4 regions of the Paenibacillus sp. FSL R5-0636 genome follow, and region 2 is predicted to be linked to each of the others. Evidence: riboswitches for the same ligand, from Rfam matches in the RefSeq annotation. Region 2 holds a riboswitch; each other region holds the start of a gene.

Region 1 (8,309 bases), 2.9 Mb from region 2:
TCAACGGCCGAGATCCAAATCTGCTTAGCAGAAAAGAAAAGGCACTTTTTCGCCGTCATGAGCTAGGCTTCGTCTTTCAGCATTTTAATCTACTGGATACGCTCACTGTAGAGGAGAACATCGTATTACCTTTAACGCTTGCAGGTGCCCGTGTCCCAGAGATGGAGAGCAGGCTAAAAGAGGTCACTACCTTGCTTGGTATCGAACATTTACTGAAGAAGCGCACGTATGAGGTCTCAGGCGGACAAATGCAGCGGGCGGCTATCGCCCGGGCGATGATTCATCGTCCAGCGTTAATTTTGGCGGATGAGCCCACAGGCAATCTGGATTCCAAAGCCTCAGGGGAAGTCATGAATATGTTGACAGAGGTGAATAAGGAAGAAGGAGCTACGGTGCTGATGGTCACGCATGATGCAGTGGCTGCGAGCTTTTGCAACCGGGTCATCTTTATTAAAGACGGACGTTTCTATAGTGAAATGTACAAAGGGAGTAATAGAGGCGCTTTCTTCCAAAGTATTATTGATATGCTGTCTCTGCTTGGGGGAACCAGCCATGACCTTTCGGCAATTCGCTTATAGGAATGTAACACGTAATAAACGCAAATATGCCGCTTATTTTGTCGTCAGTGCTTTTTCGGTGATGATCTTTTTCGTGTGCGCTTTGTTTATTTACCATCCGGATATTTCAAAGAGCTTAATTTATAGTACGGCGGCTCATACGATGATGGTGGCAGAGGCAATTATTTATGTCTTTTGTTCTTTGTTCGTGCTCGTATCCGTTGGATCCTTCCTGCAGTCGCGGAAGATGGAGTTCGGAATTTTATTGATGCATGGAATGACGAAGAGACAGCTAAACACCATGGTTTTTCTGGAAAATATGATGATCGGCACCTCTGCCATCCTGACGGGTACCCTTCTCGGGTTACTTCTGGGCAAATTATTCCTGATGATCGGATCCACTTTTTTGGGAATTCCCCTGTTAACCTTTCATCTCCCATGGCAGGCACTTGTGCTTACGATCTGCAGCTTCGTGTTATTGTTTTTTCTGATATCGCTTTGCACCTTTGTTTTTATTGGCAATGAGTCACTGATGCGTCTGTTTCAGGGAGAACGTAAGGCAGAAGAAGAACCCAAAGTATCGTTTATATTGTCATTTATCTCTGCTGTACTGCTGATCAGTGGTTATTATATGGCGGCTACTGCAAAAGCTGCTTCCGTAGAGAAAGTCATGTTTCCGGTCGTTGCGATTACGGTTATCGGGACGTATCTCTTTTATACCCAGCTAAGTATTTGTGTGGTTAAGCTGCTTAAGGACATTCGGCGCTTGTATTGGCATCGTACGAATATCATCACTTTATCGGGCTTGTCCTACCGCTGGAAAGAGAATGGCCGAATGTTTTTTATGGTGACGATTGTATCCGCAGTCTCCTTCACTTCAGTAGGGGTATTTGCATCGATACATACACTTTCCAGAGAGCTGAAATTGGATTATCCTGCAGCAGTGGGTTATGTAGCTAAAGGAAATCAGGCGGATGTACCCTTTGATCAGCATCTGAACGAAATTAAGAAAGAGCTCAAGACGCACGGACTCCCTTATGAAGCGCTTAGTATCCCGATTAAATATGCTGAGGTCGAAGCTCAGACTGGACCCGATCGCACTTTACGCCTTCCCTTGATTGCTTTTAGTGATTATAATCTCGCCCTGCAACGTGCAGGTTTCACAACGGCTGAGCGTGCTCTGGTGGGCAACGAAGGTCTGGTGATGATTGGTTCACAGCGGGATCGCAGTTTAACAGAAGGCAGAGTAAAAGTGGTCTATTCCTTGCAGCAAGGACTTGCCATTAAAGAAATAGGTTATACCGCGCAAGTCCCCATTGCTGAATATTTATTGCCGGAGCTGGATGGTAGAGATGGCGGGGATTTTAGTGGTGTCGTGATCAGTGATGAGCTCTACAGCGCTATTGATCCCGTGCAGACGGATCTTTATACAGGTTTTTATGTAGAGGATTTTCCACAGACGGTAGGTATCGCAGATGATCTTGCCCATAAAGGCAAACAGTCCTATGAAAGTGATTCTCCGTATGCGATTGTGATCAGCGGCACGCTGTTTGAACTTCAGAAAACATTGTATAACACAATGCTTTTTGCTTCATTGCTGGTGGGTACTGTCTTTTTTATCGCGGCAGGCAGCTTTCTTTACTTCCGGTTATATACCGATCTTGATCATGATCGCAATCAATATTCCACTTTGTCCAAGATGGGGCTTACGGATAAAGAACTCAATCGAATAGTCACAGTTCAGCTCGCTCTATTGTTTTTTGTGCCGGTCGGAATAGCTATTTTACACAGTGTGTTTGCCTTTATTGCGCTTCAACGGTTGTTCTACTTATCTATCGCAACGGAGACAGGCGCGGTGTTACTCGGATATTTGGCTGTTCAAGGACTATACTTCTTTTTTATTCGCAGCCGCTATTTACGCAACCTGAAGAAGAACTTGATATGAGAAATGGGGGTAACAAGAATGCAAGCATGGATTACAGACTTTATGGAGCAGTTTGGTTACTTCGGTATTTTTCTGATGCTGGCCTTTGAAAATATATTTCCACCAATTCCTTCAGAAGTGATCCTTCCCTTTGGAGGGTTTATGACCACTACGACGAGCTTAACTATACCTGGTGTAATCATTGCTGCCACGGCTGGATCACTACTGGGTGCAGTAATTCTCTATTATATTGGCCGATTATTGGATGTGAGCCGGTTAGAGAAACTGGTTGAACGCTGGGGGGGCCTAATTCGCGTTACTAAAAAAGATATCCACAAGGCTGACGCCTGGTTTGATAAATATGGCTATTGGACTGTATTGTTTTGTCGGATGGTTCCGCTGGTCCGCAGTCTGATTTCGATTCCGGCGGGAATGTCAGGTATGAAATTTGGAGTATTTATGATCTTCACAACGATTGGCACATTGGGATGGAATTTGCTGCTTGTGCTTATTGGCGCGGCTTTGGGCGAATCCTGGGAAGACATTGCCATGTACATGGATGTGTACTCCAATGTGGTCTATGTACTAATTGCTGGCGGATTAGTTATTCTTGGGTTTCTGTACTTCCGCAAACGCAGCCGGAGAATGAACACTGAGGGCTAAGCGGGTGGAGGACTGATAATAGAAATGACTATTAAAAAGGAGGGAAACACATGGAGCTATTAACGATTATTAAAGCCATTATTTTGGGGCTTGTTGAAGGTTTAACCGAATTTGCTCCAGTATCCTCCACGGGTCATATGATTATTGTTGATGATATGTGGCTGAAATCACAGGAGTTATTTGGACAATATACGGCAAATACCTTCAAAATAGTTATTCAACTGGGTTCTATATTAGCGGTTGTTGTGATTTTTAGAAATCGATTCATTGATCTGTTGGGCTTAAGGCGTTTCAGCCGTAAGCAGTTGGATCCTGTAACAGAGAAGCTACCGCAGTTAGAGCAGGGCGGGCACCTCAAGCTGACACAGGTTCTGGTAGGGTTAGTGCCTGCAGGTGTGTTAGGTGTTCTGTTTAATGATTATATTGATGAGCATTTATTCTCTACCTCAACGGTGTTAATTGGTCTAGTGATCGGGGCTATATTAATGATTATTGCGGATCTGTTTGGGCCGAAGAAGATCAGAACTGAGAGTGTAGATCAGATTACATACAAACAGGCACTTGGTGTAGGTCTTGTACAGTGTTTTTCGTTATGGCCTGGATTTTCACGCTCGGGCTCGACGATTTCTGGTGGCGTAATCCTCGGGATGAGCCATCGTGCCGCTGCTGATTTTACGTTTATTATGGCAGTACCCATCATGGCAGGTGCCAGTCTGTTGTCACTGATGAAGAACTGGCAATATTTCACCATGGACGCGCTGCCGTTTTTTATTGCAGGCTTTATTAGTGCCTTCCTATTTGCGCTGTTATCGATGCGTTTCTTCTTAAAACTGATCAATCGTATCAAGCTCTTACCGTTTGCTATATACCGTATAATTCTTGCTGCTGTAGTATATTTCGTATTTTTCTAAGTCCGTTATAAGGAATCGATATAACAGAAGCCCCAGTAATCTATTGCAGATTGCTGGGGCTTTCACGTATGATGACATCAGATTAAGACACTCAAATGATGAATGATATCGGAGACAGGTGCTGACCGGAAAATAGTAATTCGGTAGGCTTAATAGGGAAATTCGGTTCGAAGCCGATGCGGTCCCGCCACTGTAACGGAAGAATCTCGAGCAACAGAGGTCACTGGCAATTTACTACTGCTGGGAAGACTGCTCAAGATGTTGACGCCGCTAGCCAGGAGACCTGCCTGTTTCAACAGCACTGCTTCACCTACGGAAGATAGGGAGGTGTTAGACGTTAACCATGGGTATATCATGGGCGTCTTTCCCTTTGACTTTTTTAGGGAAGGGCGCTCTTTTTTATAGGAAAGCAAGTAGTTTTGGAGTTTGAAATAAGAGATTGAAGAGGGAGTGTATCGAAATGACGAATAAGGTAAAAGTAAGCAATCTTGGATATCCGAGAATCGGAAAGAACCGCGAATGGAAAAAGGCACTGGAGGCATTCTGGCAGGGGAAAATAAATGAGGAGCAATTCCGCTCCGAAATGGCAGCAATCCAGCTGCAGCATTTGAAGACCCAGCAAGAAGCAGGAATTGAGCTTATTCCGGTAAATGATTTTACATTTTATGATCATGTGTTGGATGCGGCTGTTATGTTTGGAATCGTACCTCCACGGTATGCGTATGATGGCGGCGACATCGGGCTTGATCTTTATTTTGCAATGGCCCGTGGTAATGCTGAGGCTACTGCCTGCGAGATGACCAAATGGTTCAATACGAACTATCACTATATCGTTCCAGAGATCGGCACACAAACACCACGCCTGACTGAAAACAAACCTCTAGCGGCTTATCGTTTTGCTAAATCGCAGGCAGGGATTGAAGGTAAACCGGTACTTTTAGGTCTGTATTCCTTCCTTAAGCTGTCCAAAGGTTACGCAGCGGCAGATATCGCCAAGATTGCTGCACGTTTTGTTCCAGTCTATGTTCAACTGCTACAGGAACTGAAGCAAGAAGGGGTAAGCTGGGTACAAATCGATGAGCCAGCGATTGTTACAGGCATAAGTAAAGAAGAATTAACACTGCTTAACTCGATATACACAGACATTGCCGGCTCCGTGCCGGGCTTGAATATTATTTTACAGACGTATTTTGAAGCTGCTGAGCCGCTGGAGGCACTGCTAGAGCTGCCTGTTCAAGGCTTGGGTCTTGACTTTGTGCACGATGGTGGAACGAATCTGGCTTCCATCGAACGTCTTGGCTGGCCGAAGGACAAATGGCTGGGTGCCGGAATTATTGATGGACGGAACATTTGGCGTTCCGATTTAGACGCCAAGCTGCAACTGGTAGAAAAGCTCAGCGTTCATGTACCGCTTGATCGTCTTATTCTTCAGCCTTCTTGCAGTCTGCTGCATGTCCCAGTCACCGTTCAAGGTGAAGTGAAGCTGAAGGCGACAGTTAAGAATGCGTTAGCCTTTGCCGATGAGAAGCTTAAAGAGCTTAGTCTGCTCGGAGCAGCCATCGCAGATAAAGGAGAAGCTTCTCAAGCAGCGCTGGCCGCTAGTCGTGAAGCTATTGCAGCGTTCCGCGCACTACCTGAGCGTGGCCGTAAGGATGTGGCGGAGCAAGTGCTTGCACTTGCAGCTCTACCAGACCAACGCAGTCTGCCTTTTGCTGAGCGCTTAAAGGTGCAGCAAGAGAAATGGCAGCTTCCACTTCTGCCAACCACTACAATTGGTAGCTTTCCGCAGACAGTCGAAGTGCGCCAGGCGAGATTGAAATGGCGTAAAGGGGTCTGGAATCAGGAGCGTTATGATGGATTTGTTCGTGAGCAGATCGCGGATGCAATTACCTTCCAAGAAAAGCTAGGTCTGGATGTTCTGGTCCACGGCGAGTTCGAGCGTACAGATATGGTGGAGTTTTTCGGAGAAAAGCTGGATGGATACTTGTTTACTAGTAATGGCTGGGTTCAATCCTACGGTTCCCGTTGCGTTAAGCCGCCGGTGATCTACGCGGATATTGCATTTATACAGCCTATGACTGTTAAAGAAAGCGTCTATGCACAATCGTTGACGAAGCTTCCGGTTAAAGGAATGTTGACGGGCCCTGTTACTATCCTCAATTGGTCATTTGTACGTGATGATCTCAGCCGGGAAGAGGTAGCCAATCAAATTGCTCTTGCCCTTCGCCATGAAGTAAAAGCGTTGGAAGATGCAGGCATCGAAATGATTCAAGTGGATGAGCCGGCTATTCGTGAAGGACTTCCGCTAAAGGCAGAAGACCGTGAGCATTACCTGAACTGGGCAGTGAAGTCGTTCCGTGTTGCCACGAACCATGTGAAGGCTACGACACAAATTCATACGCATATGTGCTATAGCGAATTTAATGACATGATCGATTCAATATCGGCTATGGATGCTGATGTAATCTCCATTGAGACTTCACGTAGCCATGGTGAGCTGATTATCAGCTTTGAGGAGCAGGCCTATGATAAAGGAATCGGTCTTGGAGTGTACGACATCCATAGCCCGCGGGTTCCAGCTGTCGAAGAAATGACTGCGAATATCGATCGTGCGCTGCGGGTGCTTGACCCTGAACAGTTCTGGATTAATCCGGATTGCGGTCTGAAAACGCGTGGCTGGCAGGAGACAGAGGATGCACTACGTAACATGGTAAGAGCTGCTGCTATTGCGAGGGAAAAGACAGGGGTTATTGCTTCTAAATAGACTTAAATAAATTAGAGCCAGGGTAATTTACCCTGGCTTTTTAGTTCAATTATTTTTTTGTAATCAGCTACTTGATAATAATTCTCAATCTTGTTAGAATGAAAAAGAAAAAGAAGGAACCGTGGAGGGTCCCTTTAGGCATTTACTTATTTACTTTCGAAAGTTTTGCAATCTGTTTCTTCTGCGCGTTTTGGTTCTTGGGAGCTGTGGAAAGCTACGAAGATCGATTCAGCGCTGCATTTGTTCTCTTCTGCCCAGTGGGTGCAGGAGTTAACTTCACAAACTACGTCTTTTGCCATGAGGGTTCACCTCCCCTTTTAGTAATTGACAGTATCATTCAAAGAACGGCTCTGTTCAGCAAGGTGGAGCTTGTCTCAGCAAAGCCGTGTCACGCCCTCATTCATTATGAATAGAGGGTATTTGGATTTTTTTACTAGGTTAGACGTGGTAATTGTACCAAATAATGAGTTTGTAAGCAAATGAGTTCTTTAACTTTCAGGACCCCTCCCACATAAAAAACATGTCCAATAAGAGCCGCAGAAATGCGGCTTTTTGTGTATTTAAACAAGAAAAACCAAAAGAAATTTACCGAAATTCCATATTCCAGTGCAACCTTCCAAGTTTTGGGGCGTCAAAGAAATGAGAGACGGAAGAGATCTGTATAGAACATGACATTCCGTAACGTTACAATGCTAGGGATTACCACTACATTTTTGGAGGAATGAGAATGCGCAAATGGGGTCTGCATTACTTATGTTTATTAATTCTTGCGGTGGTATTGGCAGGTTGTGGCTCGGGTGATAACAATTCGGCAGCTGACAAATTAGCTAGTGACGGCGGAAATACGAGTAATTCTGCTGCAGCAACAACTGAGCAATCTTCAAAAGCTACATTAGCGGATAAGAACACCTCAGCAGAGGCTGAGACAGCAGCGGGAGGCAACGAAGCCCCAGTTGAAAAAGGTTTGACATCAGAGAACACGGATCAAGCAAACGCGGGATTCACGGGCAGTGATGTCGTGGAAGGATTGAACAAGAAGCTTATCTATCATGCCAATCTGACTATGGAAGTAGAAGACTACGGTAAAGCTCAGACTGAAATTCGAAACATGGTAACGATGGCTAAAGGATATATTATAGAGTTTAACGAGAACATGTCGCAATATGAGCAAGGGGGGACGTTTATCCTTAAGGTGCCAGCCTCCGGATTCTCTCCTTTTCTGAATAATTTGGAAAAAGTAAAACACGAATCGCTACAGCGCAGCATTCAAGGTCAGGATGTCTCGGAGGAGTATGTTGATCTAGAGTCGCGTCTGAAGGCAAAGCAGTTAATGGAAGCTCAATATACTGAGTTTATGAAAAAAGCAACGAAATCAAGTGATCTGGTCGCCTTTGCAAACGAGCTTGGTTCGATTCAAGAAACGATTGAGCAGATCAAAGGCAGAATGCGATATATAGATCAGAACGTATCCTTTTCAACGGTAGAGCTTA
Region 2 (8,309 bases):
TGTCTCGGTAGCGATTGCCTCAGTGGGTTCAACATCAACATTTGTTGCGGAAGCAGTGTTCTCTGGCTCTATAACCTGTGTCTCAACGCTACTATTAGCGACCTTGTTTGGGCTCTTCTGGTAATCCCCGCCCCAAAAGAAGGCGATAGCCAATACACCTATGATTAGTATCGCGGTTAACCATTTCTTCTTGTTCATTTCTCTAGTCCCACCTTAAATAATAAGCAAGGGTATACACGCTACCCTTGCTTATCTCTCTAAATAAAATTCTATTTGACGTCTGTCATATCATAAAGACGTGTCTGGCCATTAACGAGCCGATCATAGGAAACCAGTGCATACATCGCCTGATCCGTAGCCATAAGATCTACTTCTCCTGGTTGCGCGCCTCCATTGCCTACTCCACCCTGCTTCACGTGATAAAAGCCACCTTCAGGTGCAGCAAAACTAAGCAATGCGTCTACTGCGGAATGTCCATTTTTAATAAATCTGGAATCCTTATGCGGGTCAATACCAAGGCCAGTTAAAGCTACAATCACCTGAGCGACGCTTTCGGAATTTGTAGATTCCCAGCTTGCAAAACCACCGTCTGCTGTCTGTGTTTTGGATAACCAAGCAATCCCCCGGTCCACAGCAGCTGTTACTTTGGCGTTGGTTTTGTAATAAGGCGTTAAGCCTTGAATGACCATCCCTGTGATATCTGGATCAGCCGCTGTAGCATTACTGCCTAGTGCCCATCCACCGCCGCTGATCTCTCTGCCCAAAATATAATCAATGAGCATCTCTCTAGTCGTCTGCGTCTTTACATCCTTAACCACTGGAATGTCGTAATGATTACTGTCCAGTGCAATGAGAGCAAACACAGGTCCATTAATACCTTGCTTAATTACAGTATCAAAATCCGCGAGCGGTTCCAGTAGGTTATAACCCGCCACTTTATCAATATTTTTGTTGATTGAAGTTAATGCCAAAATAACTCTATCATATTCCGTATATTTTACGCTATGCAGCTTCCCTGATTTTTCTTTAAGAGTCGCTTCTACATTTGCATAGTACTTAGTGTAATAACTATCTGGAACCTTCACACCTGAACGTGCCAGCCCGAAGACTGTCCAGTCCCCGCCAACCGAGGAGATGACCGGGTTTGTTACTGTTTTTTGCAAAAAGGCAGCTGTGTTCTGAATATAAGAACTAACTGCTGAATTCTGAATAGTTGGACTAACCACTTTGTTCCCACTCTTATAATCATGGGTTCTAGTAGCTACAACAGCCGCCATTTCTCTGGTTACAAGCTCTTTAGGCTTAAATTGATTATCATCGCCTAACATCAAACCAGTCGCAACAACGGTCTCTACATCTGCTTTGGCCCATGCCGATACTGTGTTGATATCTTTAATCGCTGTTCCAGGCTTCGTCGCCGGGATGGCCAATGCTCTGACGATAATTGCGGCCATCTGCTCACGAGTAATCTTGTCATTTGGCTTAAATTCATTATTAAAGCCTGTGATTAGACCTGCCTTATGCGCAGCATTCACATATGGATAGAACCAATCGCCTAGAGCGACATCCTTATAGGTAATGCCTTTATCACTCTTAATATCAAGTTCTAATGCAGAAACGAGAATCTTAGTGAACTCCGCTCTTGTGATATAAGCCTTCGGATTCACCTGACCATTGTTACCTTGGATATATCCTTTTACTGTAGCTGTTTCAATCGCTGAATAGGCCCAGGAAGAAATCTTATCAGCATCTGTATACAGTTGTTTAATATCATTCGTATTCTGGGTAGGATCCTTAGGAGTCACTGTTGGAGATGGACTCACATTTGGATCACCACTGCCTTCCGGATTAGCTCCCCCACCAGGAGCCGGAGTAGCACCAGGCTTAGGCGTTGGGGTTGGGCTCATCGTTGGTATCGGTGCATTTAGATCCACACCCAAATTCTTAGTATAACGCCACTGAATTCTGTCCCCGGCACTTAGGTCATATGAAGATGCACCATAATTAGGATATTTCCCATTCACATTATACATCCATCCACTGCCGCTGCCATGGTCAAATTCCCCATCACCAGCTATGGATTCAACATATACACTTCCAAAGTCACTGTTCCAGGAATCTCTATAGTCGATACCACGGCCATCCAGCACTCTTTTTAGTACAGACCACACTGTGTCACCAGATTGTAGCTCTACCTGTACAGATGGAACAACATATCCCTTATTAATCGTAAGCTTATCCACGGACAGGATTACATATGGTTTCGATGGAGTGGTTCCGCCACCATTGTTGCCGCCATTTCCTTCACCATTTCCGCTACCATTACCTTCGCCATTACCGTTACCACCGTCGCCGCCAGGTGTTTGTACTGCACTGGAAGCATAAGCAATGTAGTCAGTGAAGTGATTGGTTTTTACAATTAAATCATTTCCACTATCATAGGCATACTCAGACTTACCGCTTGCAAAACCTAAGTCATCACTTGCAAATTTTTGAATGGCATGAGGAGTGCCATTTTGAATATAAGCTGCATCTTTTCCTTTAAGGTCCTTAAAGGTTAACGTAATAAATTGACTGAATTCTACTCTTGCACTACCACCCATGGAAAATGCTTGAAGAATATTATCAAGCTTCTTGTCCCCGGGAATAATCTGATTCACACTATCTTTTAGTGCAGATTCTCCACCGGTTAAAGCTGAAATCAGTTCAATTGCAGAGGCATCCCCACTTGTAACTTTTGCACCCTTAGGAATGACTACAGATACGTTACCTTTTATGGCCTCTATCTGAGGAAGGTCGCTGTTACTTGGTAAATTGACACTAACCTTCGATTGATTTCCCTCCGGAATAGCTACTGTGATTTCTTTGTTGCTATCTCCAGTGCTGATCGGAACGATATAATCATTAGCGTCATTTGGGATTTCAACTTTCGGGTTCTCCCCAGAAGGTAACGGAAATTCTTTCGGACCCTCTGGTTGCCCAGGCCCCGGTTCTTCCGGTTGTTCCACTTTCACATCATTCATATCAAAGAGACGGCTGCTATGATTGATCAGACGATCATAAGACACAAGTGCATACGTACCTTGGTCCGTTGCCATATTGTCTACTTTGCCTGTGAGGATATGCTTAAATCCACCCTCAGGTGCAGCAAAGCTAAGCAATGCATCAATAAGCGAATTTCCACTTTTAACAAATCTAGTGTCAGTGTGCGGATCTACGCCTACACCAGTTAAGGCTACAATTACCTGTGAGATACTTTCGCTGCTAGTGCTTCCCCAGCTTGTAAATCCGCCTTGATTGTTTTGGTTATCGGACAGCCATTGGATGGCCCGATCCACGGCGGCTTTTACATCATCTCGGGTTGCATAATAAGGTGCAAGAGCTTGCATCGCCATCGCAGTCATATCGACATCGGCTTTGGTTACGCCTAATGCCCAGCCACCAGCTTCTGCTGTACCTTTTTTAACCTCTTTATCTAAAATGTACTGAACTAGTTTTTCTCTTGTGGTCTGTTCTGTAACTCCATCAACTACTGGGATCTCATAGTTATGGCTATCTAGCGCAATCAGAGCAAAAATCGGACCATTATTGCCTTGCTTTTGGATATATTGATAATCAGCGAGTGCTTTTCTCAGATCATATCCCGCAACATTTGTGATATCTTTTCCGATAGAGGTAAGCCCAAGAATCGCTCTGGAATTCTCTGTGCTTTTATTGGCGTCGAGTTTTCCATCCTCTTTAATGATCGATGCTATTTTCGTTGCTACATTGTTGTAATAAAGATCGTAATAACCGTTAGGTACTGTATAGTTCGCCCGTGCCAGAGAAAGGATCGACCATTCTCCACTACCTGTTCCAAACGACGGATTCTTTACAGTGTTTAGAATATAGGCAAGGCTTTTATCTAACTGTTGTTTGACGGCAACTGTAGTTTCCAGTTTGTAAGTAACTTGATAAGTTACATTTGTTTTGTTTCCAGCTCCGTCAAGAGCCGTTACAGTAATTGCATTACTGCCTGAATTCAGAGAAGCTTTGTACTCCCCATTCGCAGGTGATAAAGTAACACCATTCAGCTTCACTTCTGGAATGATGTCACTATATACATTGTCTGTGACAGCTACTTTGAAGCTTATTTCTTTATTGGATACTTCCTGTTTATCTTGTATGCCACTTACTGTAATAACAGGGGGTTCTATGTCTAATGCATGGTTAAGCCCTACAAGTGCATGATCTACACTTATTTGAGAGCTTGCCATATTTTCGAGCACGGAATAGGCTTGATAAACTGCCGATTGTACTACTGGTCTGTCCAAAATAGTTTCTTTATTAGGGTCACTGTTAATCTCGGCGATTTCCGCAGTTAAAGCATCCTTATTGGCAAGTTGAACTGGGATTTCTCCCCAGCCACCAAGATCAGAACCATAGCCATAAGTGGTGAACTGAGTTCGAATAATGTCACCGTCTTGAGGCTTATAATCGGTCATCCCAAACGGAGGAAACACATTATTTACTGCATACATCCAACCCGACATGGAGGTATAGTCAAACTGACTTAACCACTCTGGGTCTGCTTTAGTGCCGACTGTTTTCCCATCGGCTGAAATCATATCTAAAATATATTGTGGAATATTGACTTCACTTCTGCCACTATCTTTAACCTCTGATAAATAAAAACCACTATCTATATTTCCTAAATATCTATAATTCCCATCACCTAGCGCACGTGTTATTAAAGATGCGCCATTATCGCCTTCATAAATCGGAACTTTAATAGGCTCCTTAATATACCCTTGGCCTAAGGTGAATTTCTCTACGGATACAGATACATACCCTTTAAGGGTAGAGCTTGCTCCATTTGCTTGAGCCGGGATAACACTTGTAGAGAATGTCGTGATAAATACAGCTACAATGAGTAACCACGCTAAAAACTTATTTTTCTTCATTTTTCCATAACCCTTCCCTTCATACCTATGATAAAAAAACAGAATAAACTTTCTCATAACCACAAAAAAACCACTCAACATAAACGTCAAGAGGTTAAGATAGTGAACCACAATACTAGCTGGCAAACACTATTCAAGCACCTCTCTATCGATCGTAGAGTTTGATGGTGTAACAGAAAAAGGCAGATATTCTGGCTCAAGTATCATCACCCTTACTGCCTTCCCAGTTTCCCAGTGGCATTTTGCAAGGACTCCTCTTTCACAGCGGCGGGACCGCGCGGGATTCACACCCGCTTTCCATTTAACCAATCTATGATTGTACTTCCGCAACATTCATAGTTGGCACCTATTTCTAATTTTAAATTTTCATGCTTCATCATATCTAATATATATGCTTTTGTCATGTTATATTTCTTTTTTGTATAACGGGCAGCTAGAGATAATCCTATTGAATAACCAATTTCTACGAGTAGGGATATTTAAATAATTTCTTTATCCAACTGTGGGGAAAATTAATTTAAATCACTAATTCTTATATGAATTTGCCACAAATTAGTAAGGTACTCGCTGAGTTAATTCTATGTTAGGGTATATTCAGAAAGCGTTTACAAAAATAACATTGGAGGTGTTCGTGTTCATCTAACCACCAAGTACAGCGTCAAAGCCAGGTCCAAGCATCCTAAATTTATCTCACAAAGGAGAATTCAATGACTACGCGAATCCAGAAATCCTTCTTATCATTGACACTTGTCACCGCTCTTCTGCTCTCTCTGTTCTCATCCATGGCTGCAGCTGCAACTAAGGATGAGCAACAAGCTAAGGCAGCGCCAAAGAGTAAGATCCAATCCTATGTAGACGAAATGCAGCCCGGATGGAACCTCGGTAATACTTTAGATGCTACAGGTGAGGACGAAACCTCCTGGGGCAATCCTCGTGTGACCCAAGAACTTATTAAAAAGATCGCCGCTCAAGGCTATAAAAGTATTCGGATTCCTGTGACCTGGGATACTCACATGGGTGCGGCACCAGACTATACCCTAGAAAAAGCCTACCTCGACCGTGTGGAAGAAGTTGTCGGCTGGGCACTGGACGCCAAGCTTTATGTCATGATTAATGTCCATCATGATTCCTGGCTATGGGTAAGCCATATGGAAGAAAAACACGATGAAACGCTGGCGCGTTATAATGCAGCCTGGACTCAAATTGCCGATCGCTTTAAGGACAAATCCGATAAGCTGATGTTCGAGAGCATAAATGAGCCTCGGTTCACCGATGGTGGAAGCACAGACGAAGCAAAAATGGAGCAAATGCTTACTGAACTCAATAACTCCTTCTATCAGATCGTGCGGAAATCCGGTGGGAAAAACGACCTCCGCCCACTTGTATTGCCTTCATTAGAGTCTTCACCTACACAAACAAGAATGGATCATCTCTATAAGACGATTACGGCTCTAAACGATCCGAATATTATTGCGACCGTTCACTTCTATGGCTTCTGGCCTTTTAGTGTGAACATTGCCGGTTACACCACATTTGAAAAAGATACAAAAAACGATATCACTCAAACTTTTGATAACGTTTACAATACATTTGTAGCTAAAGGCATCCCTGTCATCGTCGGCGAATTTGGTTTATTAGGTTTCGATAAAGACACAGGTGTGATTGAACAGGGCGAGAAGCTTAAATTCTTCGAGTATCTGACTTATTATTTGAAAGAAAAGAAAATGACTTCCATGCTCTGGGATAACGGGCAGCATTTCAACCGTAAAATTTATAAGTGGTCTGATCCTGAACTCCACAATGTATTAATGTCTGGTCTGAAGGAGCGTTCCTCCAGCACCGAAAGCGATTTGGTCTACCTAAAAAAAGGTGCACAAATCAAAGATACCAAGGTTAAGCTAAACCTGAACGGCAATAAGCTAACCACCATTAGTGCCAACGGAAAATATCTGACCAAAGGTAAAGATTACACATTAAATGGTGAGGAGCTCATCCTCAAAGCCAGCCAACTCAAAAAGCTCACAGCTTCCCAAAAATACGGTGAAAATGCCGTGCTGACTCTGAAATTCAACAAGGGTGTTGCGTGGAGGCTTAAGGTGATTGTGTATGACACAGCTAAATTAAGCGATGCAAAAGGCACGACTGAATCCTTTGCCATTCCGACCACCTTTAATGGTAACCAGCTTGCCACAATGGAAGCTGTATATACCGCTGGTGGCAATGCAGGTCCGCAGGACTGGACTCCATTTAAGGAATTCGGCAATACCTTCTCACCTTCTTATAACACTAAAGAAATCAAGCTGCTTCCCGCGTTCTTTAAAGATGTTAAAGACGGCGAGGTTATCCTAAAATTCCACTTCTGGAATGGTGATATCATCACCTACAAGATCACGAAGAGCGGAGCAAACGTTGTAGGAAAGTCCTCTTAAGCATACGTCCTGTTAACAACACAAATAGGGGTGTCCCTACGCGGGAACACCCCTATTTGTATTGTACCCATCACATATAAACCTCGTCATACGAAATTATCATCAACCGATAAATTAAATAAACGCCAAGATAGGCTCCGGTAATAAGAAACATTGGATTTAAAAATATCGCATGGATCGAGGTCATAAATACAGCATGATCCCTTAATATTTCGTAAATCGCCAAAGCGGAAATATTTCCAAAGATAATCGCACTTAAGACCGAAGCAACATTGAATACCATACGCCACTTTATCGATTTACCTTGTAACATCAGCATGACAATGGGAACAATAATACTACCAAGTACGATTAGAAATTTCATCCAGTCACCTCGGTAAATTTTTAATCGTCCAGTTCCACGCTTTCGATTTGTCCGTCTGCATTTACCGTCCACTCGATTTCAACGCCATTATTTAATCCGAGCTTGTCTTCATCTTCAATGACTATATGATCAGGAATCGTTAAGGTTTGCTCTTTACCGCCCTCCACTTGAACGGTAATCTGTTTATCCTTAACCGCAGTGATCCTTCCGTCATATTCAATCTGCTGCAAAACAATCTTTTGATTCTGATCTGTAATGGTAACCCGCTTGCCACCGTCGCTTAACAGTTCAACCTTTTTATGATAGCTATCTTTTAACGAAACATCCTTGATAACTCTCTGAATGCTCACTCCCTCTGGAAGTTCCCCAGTATTTGAACCGGGTGACGCAGATTGTTCTGTTGCGTTATTCGTAGGCGCAGGTGTAGTAGCTTCTGCAGAAGGTGCTGTGGTTTCTACTTGAGCCGTTGGAGTAGCCACTTGAGTCTCATCCGCTGCTTTAGTGCATCCACTTAACAATACCGTACATGCACAAATACAACAAAGAATTGTAGCCCTGGTAAAACGTTGTGTT
Region 3 (8,309 bases), 360 kb from region 2:
TATATAAGCTATAGCAAAAAGGCCATCTCACTGTGAAAGTAGAGAATGGCCTCTTTTTATATATAGGGCTCGTTATATATCCGGTCTTACAAATCGTCGAATCCGTTATCGTCGCCAACCTTACCGTAGTTGCGGGATTTGGCTTCGAAGAAGTCGGTTTTGGTAGCATTAAGCGCATCATCGGAGAATGGTTTGATCCAAGGCATACAGTTAACGTCAACACCTTGGTAAGCTTTTTCCATACCCATCAAAGTCAGACGTTTGTTCGCTGTATATTTGATGTAGTCGCTAAGCTCGTTAAGATCAATGCCACGCACGTTAGTAAGTGTGTAGTAAGCCCAGTTGGTTTCGAGCTCTACCGCGCGGTCGATGGTACGGTATACGTAATCCATGTTTTCTTTGGTGTTCAGCTCAGGGAAGTCTACGAGCAGCTGCTTAAATACTTCTGCGAAGAAGTAGCAGTGCTGATTCTCGTCACGTTGAATATAAGAGATCATTTGGCTGGTCGCCATCATCTTCTGGTCACGGGCCAGATTGTAGAAGAAGGCGAAAGTGCTGTAGAAGAAAATCCCTTCCAAGATGAGATCTGCTACCAGCGCATGGAAAAAGGTCTGTCTCGTAGGGTTATCACGGAACTCTTGATAAATATCAGAGATAAACTGATTGCGTTCCAGCAGGACAGGGTCTTTTTTCCAATATTCAAAAATTTCCTTCTGCTCACTCTCCGACACGATAGAGGATAGAACATAGGAATAGGATTGGTTATGCACCACTTCTTGCTGCCCGATAATAGCGGAGATAGCTTCCAAAGAGGAATCGGTGAAATAACGCTTCACGTCGCTCACGAACATCGTCTGCATCGAATCCAGCACAGCGAGTAGGGAGATATTAATCTTAAATACGCGTTGTTCCTCGGCATCCAGCATCGGGAATTGTTGCGCATCCTTGGACATTGGAATTTCATCCGCGATCCAGTGATTAAGCAGCAGCACCTTATACAGCTTGTACATATGAGGCATGCGAATATCGTTCCAGTTCAGAATACCTGAGCATTCACCGTCGATAATGCGTGTGGATTGATTAGGTGCTTCAGTATTAAAAATCTTTTGTAATTGCATTTCTTATCCCTCCATTTTTTGCGCGGGTAATCTTTCTTTGGTGTCTTGTTCATAGAAAGATGGTGATGGAGTAACGGAGAGGAAGTTTGGAGCTGTAGGAGCGTCAGCGTTCGCCCGAAAGCTTTCCGTAGGAAAGCTCGCATCGAAAGCATATGCTGTCATCGGATGTCATCCGCTAATAGCGGTAAAGATCAAGACATCTGATGACAACAGCGGCCGGAAGCCCAAACATTCCTCGCAGTTACGAAATTCATCATCGTTTTTCTATTCAGGGCACTAAGATAATTAGCTAGCGCAAGATTCACACTCTTCTATAGTCAAAGCACGGCTACGCACATAATAAGTTGATTTCAAGCCGCCCTTCCAGGCATTCAGATGCAGTTCCAGGAACTCGGTAGCCTTGATGTCAGGACGAACATACAGGTTAAAGCTTTGGCCTTGATCGACGTGACGCTGGCGAGCAGAAGCCATGCGGATCGACCAGTTTTGGTCAATTGTAAATGCTGTCTTATAGTACCAGATCGTTTTGTCGGACAGATCCGGTGCTGGGTTAGCGATCTTATAAGTTGTTTTCTCTTCATAGGATAGCAGTTCATACAGCGGATCAATGCTGGCGGTGGAGCCGGCAATAATCGATGTAGATCCATTTGGCGCAATGGCGAACATCCAAGCGTTACGCACGCCGTCCTTAGCTACTTCTTCTTGCAGCTCGCGCCATTGCTCAGTCGTTACATATTTACCTTCTTGCTCACCGCTAACATACCCGCGGGAAGTGAAGTATGCGCCAGTCTCCCAATCGGAGCCAGCAAATTTCGGATAACGGCCTTTTTCACGGGCGAGCTCCATGCTCGAACGAACCAACAGGTAGTTGATATGTTCATATAAATGATTGTTATATTCTACGGCTTCATCGGATTCCCAACGAATGCCCTTGAGTGCCAATAGATGATGCAGGCCGAATGTGCCAAGACCTACTGCGCGGTACTGGCTGTTCGTGTATTGTGCCTGCAGAACTTCAATATTATTAATGTCGATTACGTTATCAAGCATACGGACTTGGATCGGAACAAGTCTTTCTAATACGCCAGCTGGAATCGCCCGTGCCAAGTGAATTGAATTCAGGTTGCAGACTACGAAGTCGCCAGGGATTTTGGAAATAACGATCCGGGTCTGGCCATCTTTAGTTACTAATTCTTCTTGTTCAATTACTGTTGCAGACTGATTCTGCATAATTTCTGTGCACAGGTTGGAGGAGAAAACCATACCTTGATGACGGTTTGGGTTGGTCCGGTTCACGGTATCACGGTAGAACATGTACGGTGTACCCGTCTCTAGCTGTGATTTCATAATCCGTTTCATGATGTCGATCGCAGGAACAGTGATCCGGGATAATTCCAGGTTCGCTGTAGCTTCAGCATATTTTTCACGGAAAGTACCTTTGCCAAGCTCTTCATCGTAGAAATCTTCCAATCCTAGTGGACGGCCATTTTTATCAGTCCAGCCCATGACCTTTTTCACTTCATGAGGGCAGAAGAGGTTCCAGTGGCTGCGCGATTCTACAGCTTCCATGAACAGGTCAGGCAGGGAGACCCCGTGGAACACGTCATGTGCACGCATACGCTCGTCACCGTTGTTCAGCTTAAGATCAAGGAAAGCGAGAATATCTTTATGGAATACATCAAGATAAACAGCTACAGCACCCTTACGTGTGCCCAGCTGGTCTACGCTGACTGCTGTATTGTTCAACTGGCGAATCCAAGGGATTACGCCGGAGCTTGTGTTCTTGTGGCCACGGATATCCGAACCACGTGCCCGTACTTTTCCAAGGTAAACGCCGATGCCGCCACCCATTTTGCTTAGACGTGCTACGTCTGTATTGGAGTCAAAGATACCCTCTAGGGAATCGTCTACAGTATCAATAAAGCAGCTGGATAGCTGTCCAGCGACCTTTTTGCCGGCATTAGACATTGTAGGTGTAGCAGCAGTCATGTAGATGTTGCTCATAGCCCAATAAGCTTCTTTTACAAGCTCAAGACGTTTCTCAGCTGGCTCACGGTGCATCAGGTACATGGCAATAATCATATAACGTTCTTGTGGAAGCTCCATCACACGGCCGTCAAAATCATGCGCCAAATAACGGTCGGATAGCGTAAGCAGACCGATATAGTCAAACAAAAGGTCGCGTGTATAATCGATACACCCACCTAGTTCGATAATTTGTTCTTTGGTGTAATGACTTAGAAGTTCTTCGCGATAGATTCCTTTTTTCACGAGATCCGTAATTAGTGGATACAATTCACCGTAAGGCTCTTCTGGATAAGCTTTGTAGCGGCGATGAACAGCAGCTTTTTTATAAAGGGTTGTCAGAAGGGCGCGGGCAGCTGCGAACTTCCAGGTAGGCTCTTCTTTTGTTACAAGCTCTAGAGCGCTCATGGTGAAGGCGTTGCTGATTTCTTCTCCGCTTACCGAGTCACGACGCAGTTTGGAATTCACTCCACGCAGCAAAGTTTCTTTATTTAGTTGATCGAGACCTTCCAGAATACGGTCAGCGTAGACGGAAAGACGGTTCTCATCAAAAGCCAGTTGGCGATTATCCGGTTTTACTACGAATTGCGGCATGGTTAGTTCATCCCTTCTTATTTCAAATTAATTTTCAATATCAAAAATTGATATATTATAGCGCAGCAGGCTGCCACAGAAAGACCTCCGAGCCGTTCATGCTGGCCGGAATGTCGATAATGCGTTGGTTGGAGCTTCCCCGGTAGAGAAGCGTAGTATCTTTCAGTTCTTCTACAAATCTTCCATCTATTAACACCTGACACTGCTTAAGTAGATCCCATTCCGGCGTACCGGGAAGGGCTGTAAGTTCTTCGTACGTATAACCACTGTAAATCCAGATTGAGAAGCCTGGCAGTACAGCGCGAAGCTCATGAATGAACCCCAGCAACTCTTCTGCTGAGAAAAAAGGATCGCCGCCTGCCAGTGTCAGACCATCCAGCAAAGGGTTAGCGGCGATTTCTGCAATAATTTCATGTTGTCGTTCTAAGGTGAAGACTTCTCCATATTTAAAGTTCCATGTCTCGGGATTAAAACATCCCGGGCAACGATGGCGGCAGCCGCTGAGAAAGAGGACGGCCCGCATGCCCTCTCCCTCGTTAATCGACTCCGGATAGTAACCGCAAATATTCATAGATGCTTAACGCGATCCCGTACTTCAGCTTGTTTGGCGGCATTAAAGCGGGTCTGATAGTCGCCGGTTAAATAACCTGTAACTCTGCGCAAACGGCGGATGTGCACGTCATTCTCATGTGCGTTGCAGGAAGGACAGTTTGTCCCAATTACGCCTTCGTATCCACAGCTGGAGCAGCGGTCAATCGGATGGTTAATGCTGAAATAGCTGACCTGTTGTTCGAGCGCATATTTAATGATTTTGATAAAAGCCGATGGGTTGTTGCGGGCATTGCCGTTTAATTCGACATAAGAAATAGCCCCGGCATTGCAATATTCATGGAAAGGAGCTTCCAAGCTGATCTTCTGAGCAGCACCCAGATCGAAGTATACAGGGATGTGAAAAGAGTTCGTATAATATTCACGGTCGGTTACGCCCGGAATGGAACCCAGTACCTTGCGGTCAACTTTTGTGAATTTACCGGACAAACCTTCTGCTGGAGTTGCGAACAGAGTGATGTTGAGATCCAGTTCCTCACTTTTCCGATCGCAATAGTCCCGCATATGACGCACAATAGCCAGCGCCTTGGCATGAACTTCCATATCCTCGCCATGGTGTTTGCCGTACATAGCTTTCATACATTCCGCCATACCGATGAAGCCAAGAGACAGACTGCCATGCTTTAGCAGATCGCCTACAGTGTCATCAGGTGCAAGATGCTCGCCGCCTTCCCAGACGCCTTCTCGCATCATGAAATCGGAAGCTTTAGCTTTTTGTGCGGTTTGAATGTGGAACCGATGAAGAAGTCCTTCCAGCGCAATATCCATATAATGATTTAGATCTTCATAGAAGCCAGCTTCGTCTGCGATGGTACGTCTGCCTGTTACTGTGCCGTGTGCCAGACCTAGCCGAACCAGATTCAGTGTATTAAAGGAAAGGTTGCCCTTTCCAGAGCAATGATTACGACCAAAACGGTCACCGAGCACTCGGGTTCGGCAGCCCATTGTAGCGAACTCCGTATCAGGATCACTTGGATCATAATACTGCAAGTTGAGCGGAGCGTCCAGATTAGCGAAGTTTGGATATAGTCTGCGCGCAGAACATTCAGCCGCTTTTAGGAACAGTTCATAGTTAGGATCGCCTTGTTGTTGATTGATTCCTTGCTTGCATTTGAAGATTTGAATCGGGAACACTGGTGTTTCTCCGCTGCCAAGTCCGTTCATAGTTGCTGTTAGCAGAGAACTGATCACAAGCTGACCTTCTGGTGAAGTACAAGTACCGTAGTTGATGCTGGTAAACGGTATTTGTCCACCGGATCGGCTGGACATGGTATTCAGATTATGTACCATACTTTCAGCCGCTTGCAGGGTTTCGATTTCGGTTTCCTTTAGTGCAAAACGGAACGCTCTTGGATATAACTCCGCCAGATCGGTCCGGCTCATCGTAATCTCGCCCAAAGATTCATCAGCTTGTCCTTCTTCAAAATAATCCAGACCCTTGCGGAACAGCTTGGCGAAGGATTTGGTTACATAAGGTGCCAGATCATAGTCGAGTTTATTGGCGGATACACCACCATATTGAGCATTTTGCTGGGATTGGAAAATAATCGCTACCAGAGACATAGCAGTCATTATTGAGTTCGGAGGACGAACGCTGCCGTTGCCGGTATTGAAACCTTCACGGAGAAGTTTATCAAACGGGATAAAAATACAGTTCGTCGTTCCAATCGCGTATTGATCCAGATCATGCACATAGACGACATTGTCATCAATAGCCTGCACTAGCTGCGGCGGCATCGTAAAATTGCGGGCGTACCATTTTGAATATTCACTGCCGAACTTGCTCATTTTACCGGAGAAACTCTCTCCATTCAAATTGGCATTCTCGCGCAATAGGTCCATATCCCGACTGTCGATAATATCCCGGCCTAAATCAATGAGCTCTTCTAAAAGAACTTCCCGTGCATTTTCTACTCCATTAAATTGTCTCTCCAACAACGTCATTGTACAGCTCTCCTCTCAGTATAAAAGAAAAACATCTATCATCAAATCCATATATCCATAGGAAGTTGGACTGCCATAAGCAGTCGTATATTTGTTCTGATTACATAAAAAAAGCATCCCCTACCCGAGGATGGCAGAAAATGCCCGATGCGTTATGTAAATATCCACACGGATATTTGCAGAGGTCTCTACGTAGATGACCGCATGCGGACACCATCCCTGTTCCTCGCAGGCATCAATAGTTGGTGTCGTCGAAACAGGTAGGTCTCCTGGCTTCCGTGGGATCTCTCGGCGCCTTCCCAAGGGTGTTCCTAACCCTCAGTGGCATCTGCCGGGAGATGTGGATTCTCAAGCTTCCCAGAAGCTTAAGAAGGCCATCCGGTTACAGTGGCGGGACCGCAGCGGATTCTCACCGCGCTTCCCTATTAAGCTCTAAATCCGGTTAAGGATCAAAGCGCCTGTCTCCACTATATTTTGTTGTCGTTAGATAAAAATAACCCAAGATGTTGTGTTTGTAAACAGTTTTTTAGAAAACCCGCGCGGGGAGCGGGTTCTTTAAAAGTACTCCACAAATGATCCACAGGCTGTCCATAAGTAATCCACAATTGATCCACAGGGAGATGCGAAATGATTCATAAATTGTCCGAAAAGATGCCACAAAGAGTCCATAAATATAGTGCAGATGACCCTAGAATTTGCGCATGAGAAAATACTCTTAGCCCAAAGTCATATTTTGAAGTAATCAGAAGAAATAGAAAAGATAAGGGAGGATAATCTTGCTTAGTTTGTGACAGAGCGGTGGAATTGTTACAATGGAAGAAGATAGGTACTATAAAATTTCGAGGAGGTATTCTCATGCCTATTGCTGAAGTTACAGTTATTCCAATTGGAACAGGCAGTACCAGTCTTAGCAGCTATGTTGCGGATATGCAGCGGGTGCTGAAGACAGTAGAAGGGATTACATATGAACTTACGTCCATGGGGACGATCATCGAAGGGCCTCTGCAACGCATTTTTGCCGCGGTAGAAGCTTTGCATGAGTCTCCTTTTGCCGCAGGTGCAGAACGTGTCTCTACCTCACTTAAAATAGACGACCGCCGCGATAAACCCTCCACTAGCCGTGGAAAGTTAGAGTCTGTGGAGCGTAAGCTACAGGTGGATTAGCAGTTTAGGAGGGCGGAAAACAGGGAGAAATAGGCTTGCGTTTCTGGCTGAAAGTTGTATAATATTTTTTGTTTGACAGAAAAATCAGCCTTAAGCTGGTGTAGCTCAGGGGTAGAGCAACGCACTCGTAATGCGTAGGCCGGGGGTTCAATTCCCTTCACCAGCATCCCAAAAAACCATACGTGGCGCGGATTTCCGAGGTTTCGGGACCGCGTCATTTTTCATTAAATCCCCTGGCTTCTAACATTCTTCTAAAAGATAAGACATGGCGAAATCGCTAATGAAAACGGTATGACTAGTGGTCACTGTCGAGCAGATGGAAGGCGTGTCGCAAGCTGACAGCAATCAGAATGAAGGATGGTGGAGGAGGAGCAGCATAAGCTGCTTTTTTCTTGCGGGGGCAGATCGGTTAGATGGTAATTACTATAAAAATAAAAAAGACACCACAAGGTGTCTTAGTACAGATACTTTTCGCTCGAATTTCACGAGCTCGTCAGTGAACTGAGTTCATAAGCAAGACTGGCTACGGCTAACAGATGAAGAGATAAAGTAATATCAATGTTAAAATGTGCGGTAATATTAATTTTCATAGATAACCACGCTCCTAAAGTATAAATACACATAAAGAAAACTTTATAAAGCGCTTGGCCTGCCATCATCAGTGCCAGGTAGCCATCCTGTACAGACGCCTTAGCGTTTCGACAGTAACATTATACTTAATATTTTGTGTTTTGCAAACCAAAGCCCCCTTAAGACTGAAATAATGAGCAATGTGACAATTATGTCATTCTGAATTGAATATTGTTAGGTTAATCGATGGGGAAGTTTACGTGTCTCCCTTATACTGGAAATTAA
Region 4 (8,309 bases), 160 kb from region 2:
TGTTCATCGCAAAACATTAAACATGGACGAGTTCCATAACATCGACGGGGAAATTCGCAGATTTATTGGTAAGGTGGACAGACCCTTTAAAGATACGATGGATGTTTATTTCGCGAATACGGGTTATTTTGCAGTATCTGCGTTGGGCAGCAATCCTGTGAATCAAAAGATTGAGGGTGTAGTAAGCCCGATTCGTGTAGACGAGCCTTTTATTTGGCTGCTGCATAAGCTGAAGTATATTGAGGGGAGCGACGGCCCGTGAATGGTTTCTCAGGGTCAACAATCGCCCAACAGATGTATACCCGCGAACGTCGCGGAGTGTTTCGTTCCACAGAAGGCTTCGATACGGTAGCGAAATCAGATAGTCTAGACAATAATTTTGTGAAAAAAATCCTTCATCCCTTCTGCCTCTACGATGCTCCTGCGGAGTTGACCGCGCGTGGGGAGAAGGATGAGGCTGCATATCCTGGAGCGCTGCACCTATTTCATGCTGAGAACGGGGATACAGTTATTGGGCTTAGTCGTTATCAAGCGGCCGATTTCACAGGCCAACGAAGCGCCTTTTTTGCACATAACTATGTAGTTCCTGCTTCACGTTCCGAAGAAATAGTCCAGAGCTATGGGGACTGGCTGCATGCTGATTTTGCAGAGCGTTATACTGGAGAGCTTGGTGGAACTTTGCCGGAGCTGCCCTCTATTCCAGTTGTTCGCACAGACCGCAGCCCTGACCCAATCGCAGGCTTACGCTTGTTAGGGATTGATGAAGGGATATTCAAGGCGTTATTGCAAGCTGTGATGCTCTCTGTAGCAGGTAAGAAAAAAATCTACGTGGCTCTAAACGTACCTATCACCGAGTTGTCCGCGCGGGCGGTGGAGCTTACAGAAATTCTGTATAGCGTGCTGCCGTATGAATTCCGCCGTAGATTAGGCGTGATTACGTATGCGAATGAACCGCAAAGCCGTAAATATATACATCTTAGCTTTGTGGAAAAAGGTTCGCTGCGTCCCGGTGATCGTAGTATTGAGAAGGATTATACCTTCGATTTGGCTTCCGGACGGATGGGGAATGTCGATTTTGGTGAGTCCCGCCAGCCTTATGCTGATTTGGTGTGGAAGCTGTTACTGCTGAATCCAGGAGATATTAACGACTTTGTAAGCTTCGCTGATCAGATTCTGCGTGGAGAGAGTCCTGAGCATAAGCTATCCCTTGCTTTCTATAATGAGCTGGCTATATTTTATGAGATTGAGCAAGGGAACGAGCATTTATATACGGAGAATAAGAGTGCGGTGCTAAGTGGTTTGCTCTCTTACCTTAAACCAGACGGTGCAATTCATTCTAGAATCCGCTTGAACGATATTTTCTTAGAACGGTTCGACCGGGAATTTGATCTGATTCGGCAAAGGAATGTGCCAGATCCGGCGATTATGGAATGCTTTAAGGAGTATTTTGTACTTAAGGATCACAATTACAGGGTCAGAATCGTGGATTATTTCATCAATGGGATGCTTCATAGTGTGGAAGCGGGCCGCAAGGATATCTTGAGTGCCGCTTACGGGATCATTGAGAGTAATGATGAGTTAAGTGCAGCCTACTTCCAGCGCGTGATGTCTGAAACATATTTCCGTAAGCAGCTACTTGAGCCTTATATGGAATCAAGACTAGCTGCGGCGTCCAGATCTGCGGATATACTGAGCTTTGTACTCCATTGGGGGCGGTTCCTGCCAGTGGCGTTAGAGCAGTCTTTTGCTCAAAATGCTGTGAAGGATTATTTGCTTGAAAAGCTCCAGCTGGAACATGATCCGGTGGCTTCTGTAGCGGAAATTCATGAAATTGTAGATAAGGCAGAAAAAGATCGCCGCAAAGGAACCGGAGTTGCTCCTAAGGCACTCTCCCTAATGCAGGATCTTGCTGCTTCAGCAGATAGATTCTTACTGAACCGCTTATCGCTTTCCGATATGACGCAGGAGGAGCTTCTGGAGGTAGTTTTTTTACGTTATGGTAATGTTGTCGATTGGCAGCCGCCACTGGATAGGATTAGCAAGCAGAAAGAGAATGCGCTGCGCGCCGCTTACCGCTGGTTTGGTGAAGAGAAGCCGAATGAGGAGATTTTTGCAGGATTGTCTCCGCAGGAACTAGACGATGTGCAGCTACTGGGTCGTCGTTTGCTAAAAGAGGCGCGTGTTCTGGAACCCTTTGAACGGCTTCCGCTAGCCTTTTACTATACAACTCAGCGTGAAGGAGGTCCGCTGGATTACGATGCGCTTCTGGAGCTGTTAAAGCGTAAAGCCGGTTCCGACAAAGAAATCATCTATCGGTTTTTTGCTTGGTCGCAAGGCAATCCTTTATTTACGGTTTCGAATAAAAAGCTGCAACCGGGTTACCGCAAAGCGATTCTGAAGTATTTCCTGAGCAGTGATCGTGAAGCGTTCAAGAATCGGGAATTCCGAAAGAACTATGTCGCGGCAGCTCGGCCTGCTCTGCAAAATGTGTACAATGAAGCCCGCTCCCAACTGGCTTCCCCGCTGGCGCGCTGGATCAGCCGCAGCCGATTTCGACTCTTAATCTCCGGCTCCATTACGGGTATTCTGGTGATTATTGCAATTATCGTATTCAGTATGCTGCGCCCGGATGATACGAAGACGGCTCTGCCGGGGACAAGCCCTGAGCCGACCCCTGTTCAGAGTGCAGGTAATGAGCTGCCTCCGGCTTCAGTATACTTGAAGGATCAGAGCGACGAAGGAGATAAGGGGAGCAGCATATTGGTGTTCACCTTCGCAAGTGCAGATGACTGTGTGCAGTTTCAACCGACTGAGATTAGTTCAATGTCTTCGTCTACAGAGATAGATAAAAGCTTTAAGGTCGCTGCTACGAATGGCACTTGTCCAGTGCCGTCAACGGATGGGACGGATGAGGGAAACGCCGCTGACGATTCAGATGCCGCTGGCACTACTGGAGGAACAGCAGAAGGTGCAGATGCTACTAACGAAGTAGCTGATGCTTCTCCGTCTCCTACGCCTTCCTCTGATACTGAGGACAGCACTGGGTTGCCTTCCGCAACAGCTGTGACTGAAGGTGAACAACCATCCTATCAGGTTGAGGTTACATTGGAGCCTGGAGCGACAATTCTAGAGAAAAGTATGATCAAGGCCGGAAGATTTACATTGATCGTAGATCCCGACCCTAATATTCCACCAGCTTCTGATTCAAGTGCTGAACCCTCCCCAACTGCAAGTCCGGAAGGAACAGCCGAATAACAAGCTTTCTGAACAGCAATACCTACCGGCAGGTGGTGTATTGCTGTTCATTTTTTTGCTGCCCATACTAAGCTTTTCTATAGACATGCTATGTATTAATAGATATGATTATGGATGTCAAAATAAGATACTACATACTGGAAAAGGTGCAGACTCTATCAATCTAGTCGTCTGCTTAAAAGGGAAGTCCGGTGCAAGAGTCCGGCGCGGTCCCGCCACTGTATGTGCGGAGTTTTTCTTCTATAAGCCACTGCCCCGAAGGTAGGGTGGGAAGGTGGAGAACAGCGATGAAGCATCAGCCAGGAGACCTGCCTTTTTCGTGAGCGTTTCTATTCTTCGTGGGGTAAGAATGTGGAACATATACAGATGGACTGTTGGCAGGAAGCAAGCGCCTCAGCCTCGATTTGTAATCTTCCCTGACCGCCCTCCAAAGGGGCGGTCTTTATGTTATGCGTCTTATTCCCAGCAGTACCCATTCTTATACAGAAAGAGGTTAAACAATGAAGAAAATCATGTCTTCCAAGTTTGTAGCACTTGGGCTGGCCTTATTCATGGTCATTTCAATTCTAGGAACATCTCTTGCTCCGGCAGGACAAATATTTGCAGAAGCGAGCGCTGGCTCCGGTCTGGAAGCAACTGCTGCGGAGCGGATTAATGTTGCGGATGCGACTTATGCGGCTGCAGAATATCTCTTGAAAGGTGGCGTGCAATCGGATTGGCAAGCTATTGGATTAGCGCAAGCAGGATATAAGCTGCCAGCCAGTTACCATTCAGAGCTTGAGAAAAAAGTAAAGGATGCAGCTGGCAATTTCGCCAATGTAACCGATTATGCTCGAATCGTGCTCGCAGTGAGAGCGATTGGTGCAGATCCTACTAGCTTTGCTGGTAACGGAACGACTCCTGGCTATAATCTGATTGAGAAAATTTATAATAACAGCAAGCTCAGTGAACAGACGCTAAATAATCCGGTATATGCTTTACTTGCGCTGGATTCTGGTAAATATAATATCCCAAGTGACGCGAAATGGACGGCGGATAAGCTCCTTACGGAGATTCTCTCCAAACAAAATCCGGATGGGGGCTTTGCATTAACCTCAGGCGCAAGTGAGCCTGATATGACAGCGATAACCTTGACGGCTCTGGCGGCACATAAAAATAATCCCGAAGCCTACTTAGCAGGGCTACAAGCCGTAGCTTGGTTATCTGCAGCTCAAGATAGCCATGGGGGTTACGGTGACAGTGCTGAAAGTAGCGCACAAGCAATCCTTGGACTCACATCCTTCGGAGTTGATCCTAGTGGATTAGAATACACCAAAAACAAAGTGGATCTAATGGAGAACCTGCTTAGCTATCGTCTAGCTGATGGTAGCTTCACCCATAGCCGTGGTGGAAGCAGTAATGTTCTGGCGACAGAGCAAGGACTTCAGGCGCTGGTTGCGTATAATTTGCTGTATAAAGGAAGCAACAGTAAGCTATACGATTTTTCCAAATCCTCCGTTCAGAGCTCACTCATCTACGCTCCTGTAACGATTGAGGGACCACGGGCCACGTTGGCACAAGGGTACGCCTATGCTGGCAACGCACTTGGAGCGTTAGAGAAGCTGGCGCTTCAAACGAACTTGCCGATCACGAATCCTTCGGGCAGTTATGTGACTGGCATCGGAAGTATTGCTGCTGGAAGCTTTGGTGGTTATGACGGATGGATGTATGTTGTATCACGTGACGGAAAATGGATTAATCCCGATGTAGGCATGAGTGATTTTGTACTTAAAGATTCAGATCAGGTACTGGTTTATTATGCCGGAGATGACACTAAACTTGTGGATTCCGTTACCCTTTCCAAACAAAATCTTAAAGAGGGCGATTCTTTTACTGTCACTGTAACTAGTAAGACGTGGAAATGGGACGCTGCTACGAATACTTCCTCTCCTGTAACGGCAAAAGCTGCGGGTGTTCAGGTCCAAATTGGAGCTCACACGGTAACGACGAATGCTAAAGGTGAGGCCGTATTCTCAGGAAATGTGCCCGCAGGTGACTATACACTGTCTGTAACTGGCTACCGCGAAGGTAAAGCGCCAACGGTTGCTAAATATACAAAAGCTATAAAGGTAACTTCTAAGAATGTAACAGCTTCTCTTACCGTTGAAGGCCCGGAAGGATTGATTAGTGAAGGGACTTTAAAAGCCTCCAATGCTCTTGAAGCGTTGCAGCAACTAGGATCTACCGATGATTTTAAAGTAGATATCACCAAATCGTCTTATGGCAACTTTGTATCAGGTATCCATGGAGTTTCGCAAGGTACTTACGACGGATGGTGGAGCTTCGTAGTATCACGCGGCGGGGAGTGGATATATCCAAGTGTGGGTATGGATGCGTTCGAACTACAGGAATCCGATCGTGTGCTTGTCTATTATGCAGGTGAAAATACACAGGTTATAGATTCTGTGGCGCTTTCCCCAACGCAGCCAAAAGCTAATGAAGCTTTTACCGTAAAGGTTTCCCAGAAAAAGTGGGTGTGGAATCAGGACAGCTTCACTTCTGATCCGGTTACCTCACCAGCTGCAGGTGTGCAGGTTTCGATTGGTGATAAGAAGGTAATCACGAATGAACAAGGTGTAGCTGTTGTTGATGGGGGTCTCCCGGCAAATAGCTATACAATGACTGTTACCGGCTATGCTAAAGACAGCGTACCGAGCGTAGCGCGTTATACTCAGTCTCTGACTGTTGGATCGTCTGTTATTGCTCCAGCTAAAGCTACCGCTACCCTTTCAGTAATTGGAGATAGCCGGAAAGGAACCATCCTAGCCAGTACAACAGTAGCTCTAAAAGAGGGCGAAACGGCTTATAGCTTACTAGTCAGTCAATTAGGCAGTAAGGTAGTATCATCCGGCAATGCTGGAAGCATCTACGTGAAATCTATTGACGGGTTGGCTGAATTTGATGGAGGCCCAAGCAGCGGATGGAAGTATAAAACGAACCGGGATGCTGATCCAAGCATAAGTGCAGACAGTTATATTTTGCAGAACGGTGATACTTTATATTGGTACTATACCTCTGGAGAATAAGGAAGAGGATTGATTAGGCGGGTACATGGATTCGGAGTAACTAACGGATCGGGTGCCCGCCCTTTTTATATTTGAAGGAAAGTCGTTTTATGACAATATATACTTTTATTCGACACAATATTCAAAAAATCATCAAACTCTTAGCCCTTCCGACCGATAAAAATAGATAGATCATAAGATAATGCGAAGGCGGAGTGTAGATGAAAAATTTGAAAGTGAAATACAAAATAGGGCTGCTTTTGGTATTCGCTGTAATCATGGTGAATGTTGTAGGGGGCATAGGCATCATCACGATGACCCGAATGGCCGAAAAGACAAATGAGACATATAATGAAAATTTATTGCCTGTTTCTTACGTGGGGCAGATGCGTACGAATAATCGGGCTATTGAATCCTATCTTTTGGAGCGTTTGATTAGCGTAAATGCCAGCAAAAACAAAGAACTTTCTGAGAGTATTCAAGTGAAGGTTCAGGATAATAATGAACTTATGAACAAGGTGAAAGCGATTCAGTATAATGATCCTGCTATTGTAAGTAAAATCAAAGAGTATGAGTCCTTTTTGCCAGATTATCGCGCACAGCGGGACAACATTATAAAGATTGCTGATAGTAATCATAATCAAGAGGCCTATCGAGTATTTTCAGGCGAGTTTAACGATTCCCGTGAAAAAATGATCAACCTACTTAAAGGAATTAGTGATTCGTTGCTTAAAGATGCTGATGAACACAATTCAGATTCCATGGCAACCGCTAAAAGCATGCGGGTAAACAATACAATAATGATTACGTTCGCCTGGGTGATTTGTATCGTGATTAGTATTGCAATCATTCGACTGATAACAAAACCTCTTAAAGAACTGCAAGGACTAATGAAGCGGGCAGAAAATGGAGATTTGACCGTAATGGCAACGTACACTGCCAAGGATGAGATCGGCCAAATTAACAGTTCATTTAACAATATGCTGCAGGGCTTGCGGAAGATGATGCAAGGGATTGCAGAGAGTGCAGAACTGCTGTCAGCTTCATCGGAAGAGATGAGCGCTAGTGCTGAGCAGACCTCATTGGCTTCACAAATGATCGCTGTATCTTCTGGAGAGATTGCCGCGGGTTTTGATGAACAGACAGAGAGCATTAACAATACAACACGTTCCATAAAAGCAATGACCAATGATATTGCAGCCGTAGAGGGCAGCAGCTATGAAATGTCGGATCTAATGGGCGTAGTTTCCGGTTCATCGGATCGTGGAGTAGAGGCTGTAGACCAAATCATTGTGCAGATGAAGGAAATTGACCTCAGTGTAACTCAGAGTCAGGAGATTGTTTCTAATCTGGGGACATTGTCACAAGAGATTAATACAATTATTACAACGATTAACGGTATTGCTACACAGACGAATCTGCTTGCGCTCAACGCTTCTATAGAAGCAGCACGGGCCGGTGAGCATGGACGGGGATTTGCTGTAGTTGCTGGAGAAATTCGTAATCTGGCGGAAGCAACTAGAAATAGTTCTTTGCGGGTTACAGATATTATTACACATATCCAAAAGCAAACCGAAAGCGCAGTAGAATCCATGGCTTTGGGTACTGAGCTAGTCACCAATGGCGTAGTTCAAAGTCATCTGGTATCTCAAGCGTTTCATGAGATTCAGACTTCCATTAAAGAAGCTACCTTACAGACAGCCGAAATTAGAGAAGCGGTTGCTCATGTAGCCATGGAATCACAAGGTGTGGCAGCAGCTATGGAACAGGTCAACGTTATATCTAGTAAAGGCGCAGAAGGTGTTCAGGACACAAGTGCAGCGAGTCAGGAGCAACTATCCGCAATGGAGGAAATGTCGGCTTCAGCTCAGTATTTAGCGGTGCTCGCAGAAGATCTGCAAAAGACATTGTCCAGCTTCAAACTATAGGCTTCATAATATTGTTAAAACCAGCAGAGCAGCGGTTCTCCAGTAACGGAGATCGCTGCTCTGCTGTTTGTGGTTATAGCAG

The links. Region 2 has a riboswitch for cobalamin ahead of MKX34_RS03910 (S-layer homology domain-containing protein). Riboswitches for the same ligand answer to the same signal wherever they lie in the genome.
Region 1: linked by a shared signal. The riboswitch ahead of metE (5-methyltetrahydropteroyltriglutamate--homocysteine S-methyltransferase) and the one ahead of MKX34_RS03910 (S-layer homology domain-containing protein) in region 2 are both predicted to bind cobalamin.
Region 3: linked by a shared signal. The riboswitch ahead of MKX34_RS02380 (anaerobic ribonucleoside triphosphate reductase) and the one ahead of MKX34_RS03910 (S-layer homology domain-containing protein) in region 2 are both predicted to bind cobalamin.
Region 4: linked by a shared signal. The riboswitch ahead of MKX34_RS04560 (DUF4430 domain-containing protein) and the one ahead of MKX34_RS03910 (S-layer homology domain-containing protein) in region 2 are both predicted to bind cobalamin.

What each region holds. Positions count from the first base shown of each region.
Region 1 covers NZ_CP150232.1:5,028,917-5,037,225, reverse strand. The annotation lists gene MKX34_RS22975 (ABC transporter ATP-binding protein) at 1-578, shown strand, start outside; gene MKX34_RS22970 (FtsX-like permease family protein) at 553-2,502, shown strand; gene MKX34_RS22965 (DedA family protein) at 2,521-3,144, shown strand; gene MKX34_RS22960 (undecaprenyl-diphosphate phosphatase) at 3,195-4,055, shown strand; cobalamin riboswitch at 4,155-4,361, shown strand; gene metE (5-methyltetrahydropteroyltriglutamate--homocysteine S-methyltransferase) at 4,516-6,819, shown strand; gene MKX34_RS22950 (DUF1540 domain-containing protein) at 6,966-7,118, opposite strand; gene MKX34_RS22945 (DUF4349 domain-containing protein) at 7,547-8,309, shown strand, end outside.
Region 2 covers NZ_CP150232.1:896,744-905,052, reverse strand. The annotation lists gene MKX34_RS03915 (DUF4430 domain-containing protein) at 1-198, opposite strand, end outside; gene MKX34_RS03910 (S-layer homology domain-containing protein) at 270-4,943, opposite strand; cobalamin riboswitch at 5,107-5,308, opposite strand; gene MKX34_RS03905 (cellulase family glycosylhydrolase) at 5,651-7,372, shown strand; gene MKX34_RS03900 (hypothetical protein) at 7,443-7,736, opposite strand; gene MKX34_RS03895 (hypothetical protein) at 7,757-8,309, opposite strand, start outside.
Region 3 covers NZ_CP150232.1:538,236-546,544, forward strand. The annotation lists gene MKX34_RS02365 (ribonucleotide-diphosphate reductase subunit beta) at 87-1,118, opposite strand; gene MKX34_RS02370 (ribonucleoside-diphosphate reductase subunit alpha) at 1,404-3,737, opposite strand; gene nrdG (anaerobic ribonucleoside-triphosphate reductase activating protein) at 3,793-4,308, opposite strand; gene MKX34_RS02380 (anaerobic ribonucleoside triphosphate reductase) at 4,305-6,290, opposite strand; cobalamin riboswitch at 6,532-6,767, opposite strand; gene MKX34_RS02385 (MTH1187 family thiamine-binding protein) at 7,146-7,454, shown strand; tRNA gene MKX34_RS02390 (tRNA-Thr) at 7,549-7,620, shown strand.
Region 4 covers NZ_CP150232.1:1,060,401-1,068,709, forward strand. The annotation lists gene MKX34_RS04550 (hypothetical protein) at 1-262, shown strand, start outside; gene MKX34_RS04555 (hypothetical protein) at 259-3,255, shown strand; cobalamin riboswitch at 3,383-3,586, shown strand; gene MKX34_RS04560 (DUF4430 domain-containing protein) at 3,756-6,320, shown strand; gene MKX34_RS04565 (methyl-accepting chemotaxis protein) at 6,521-8,227, shown strand.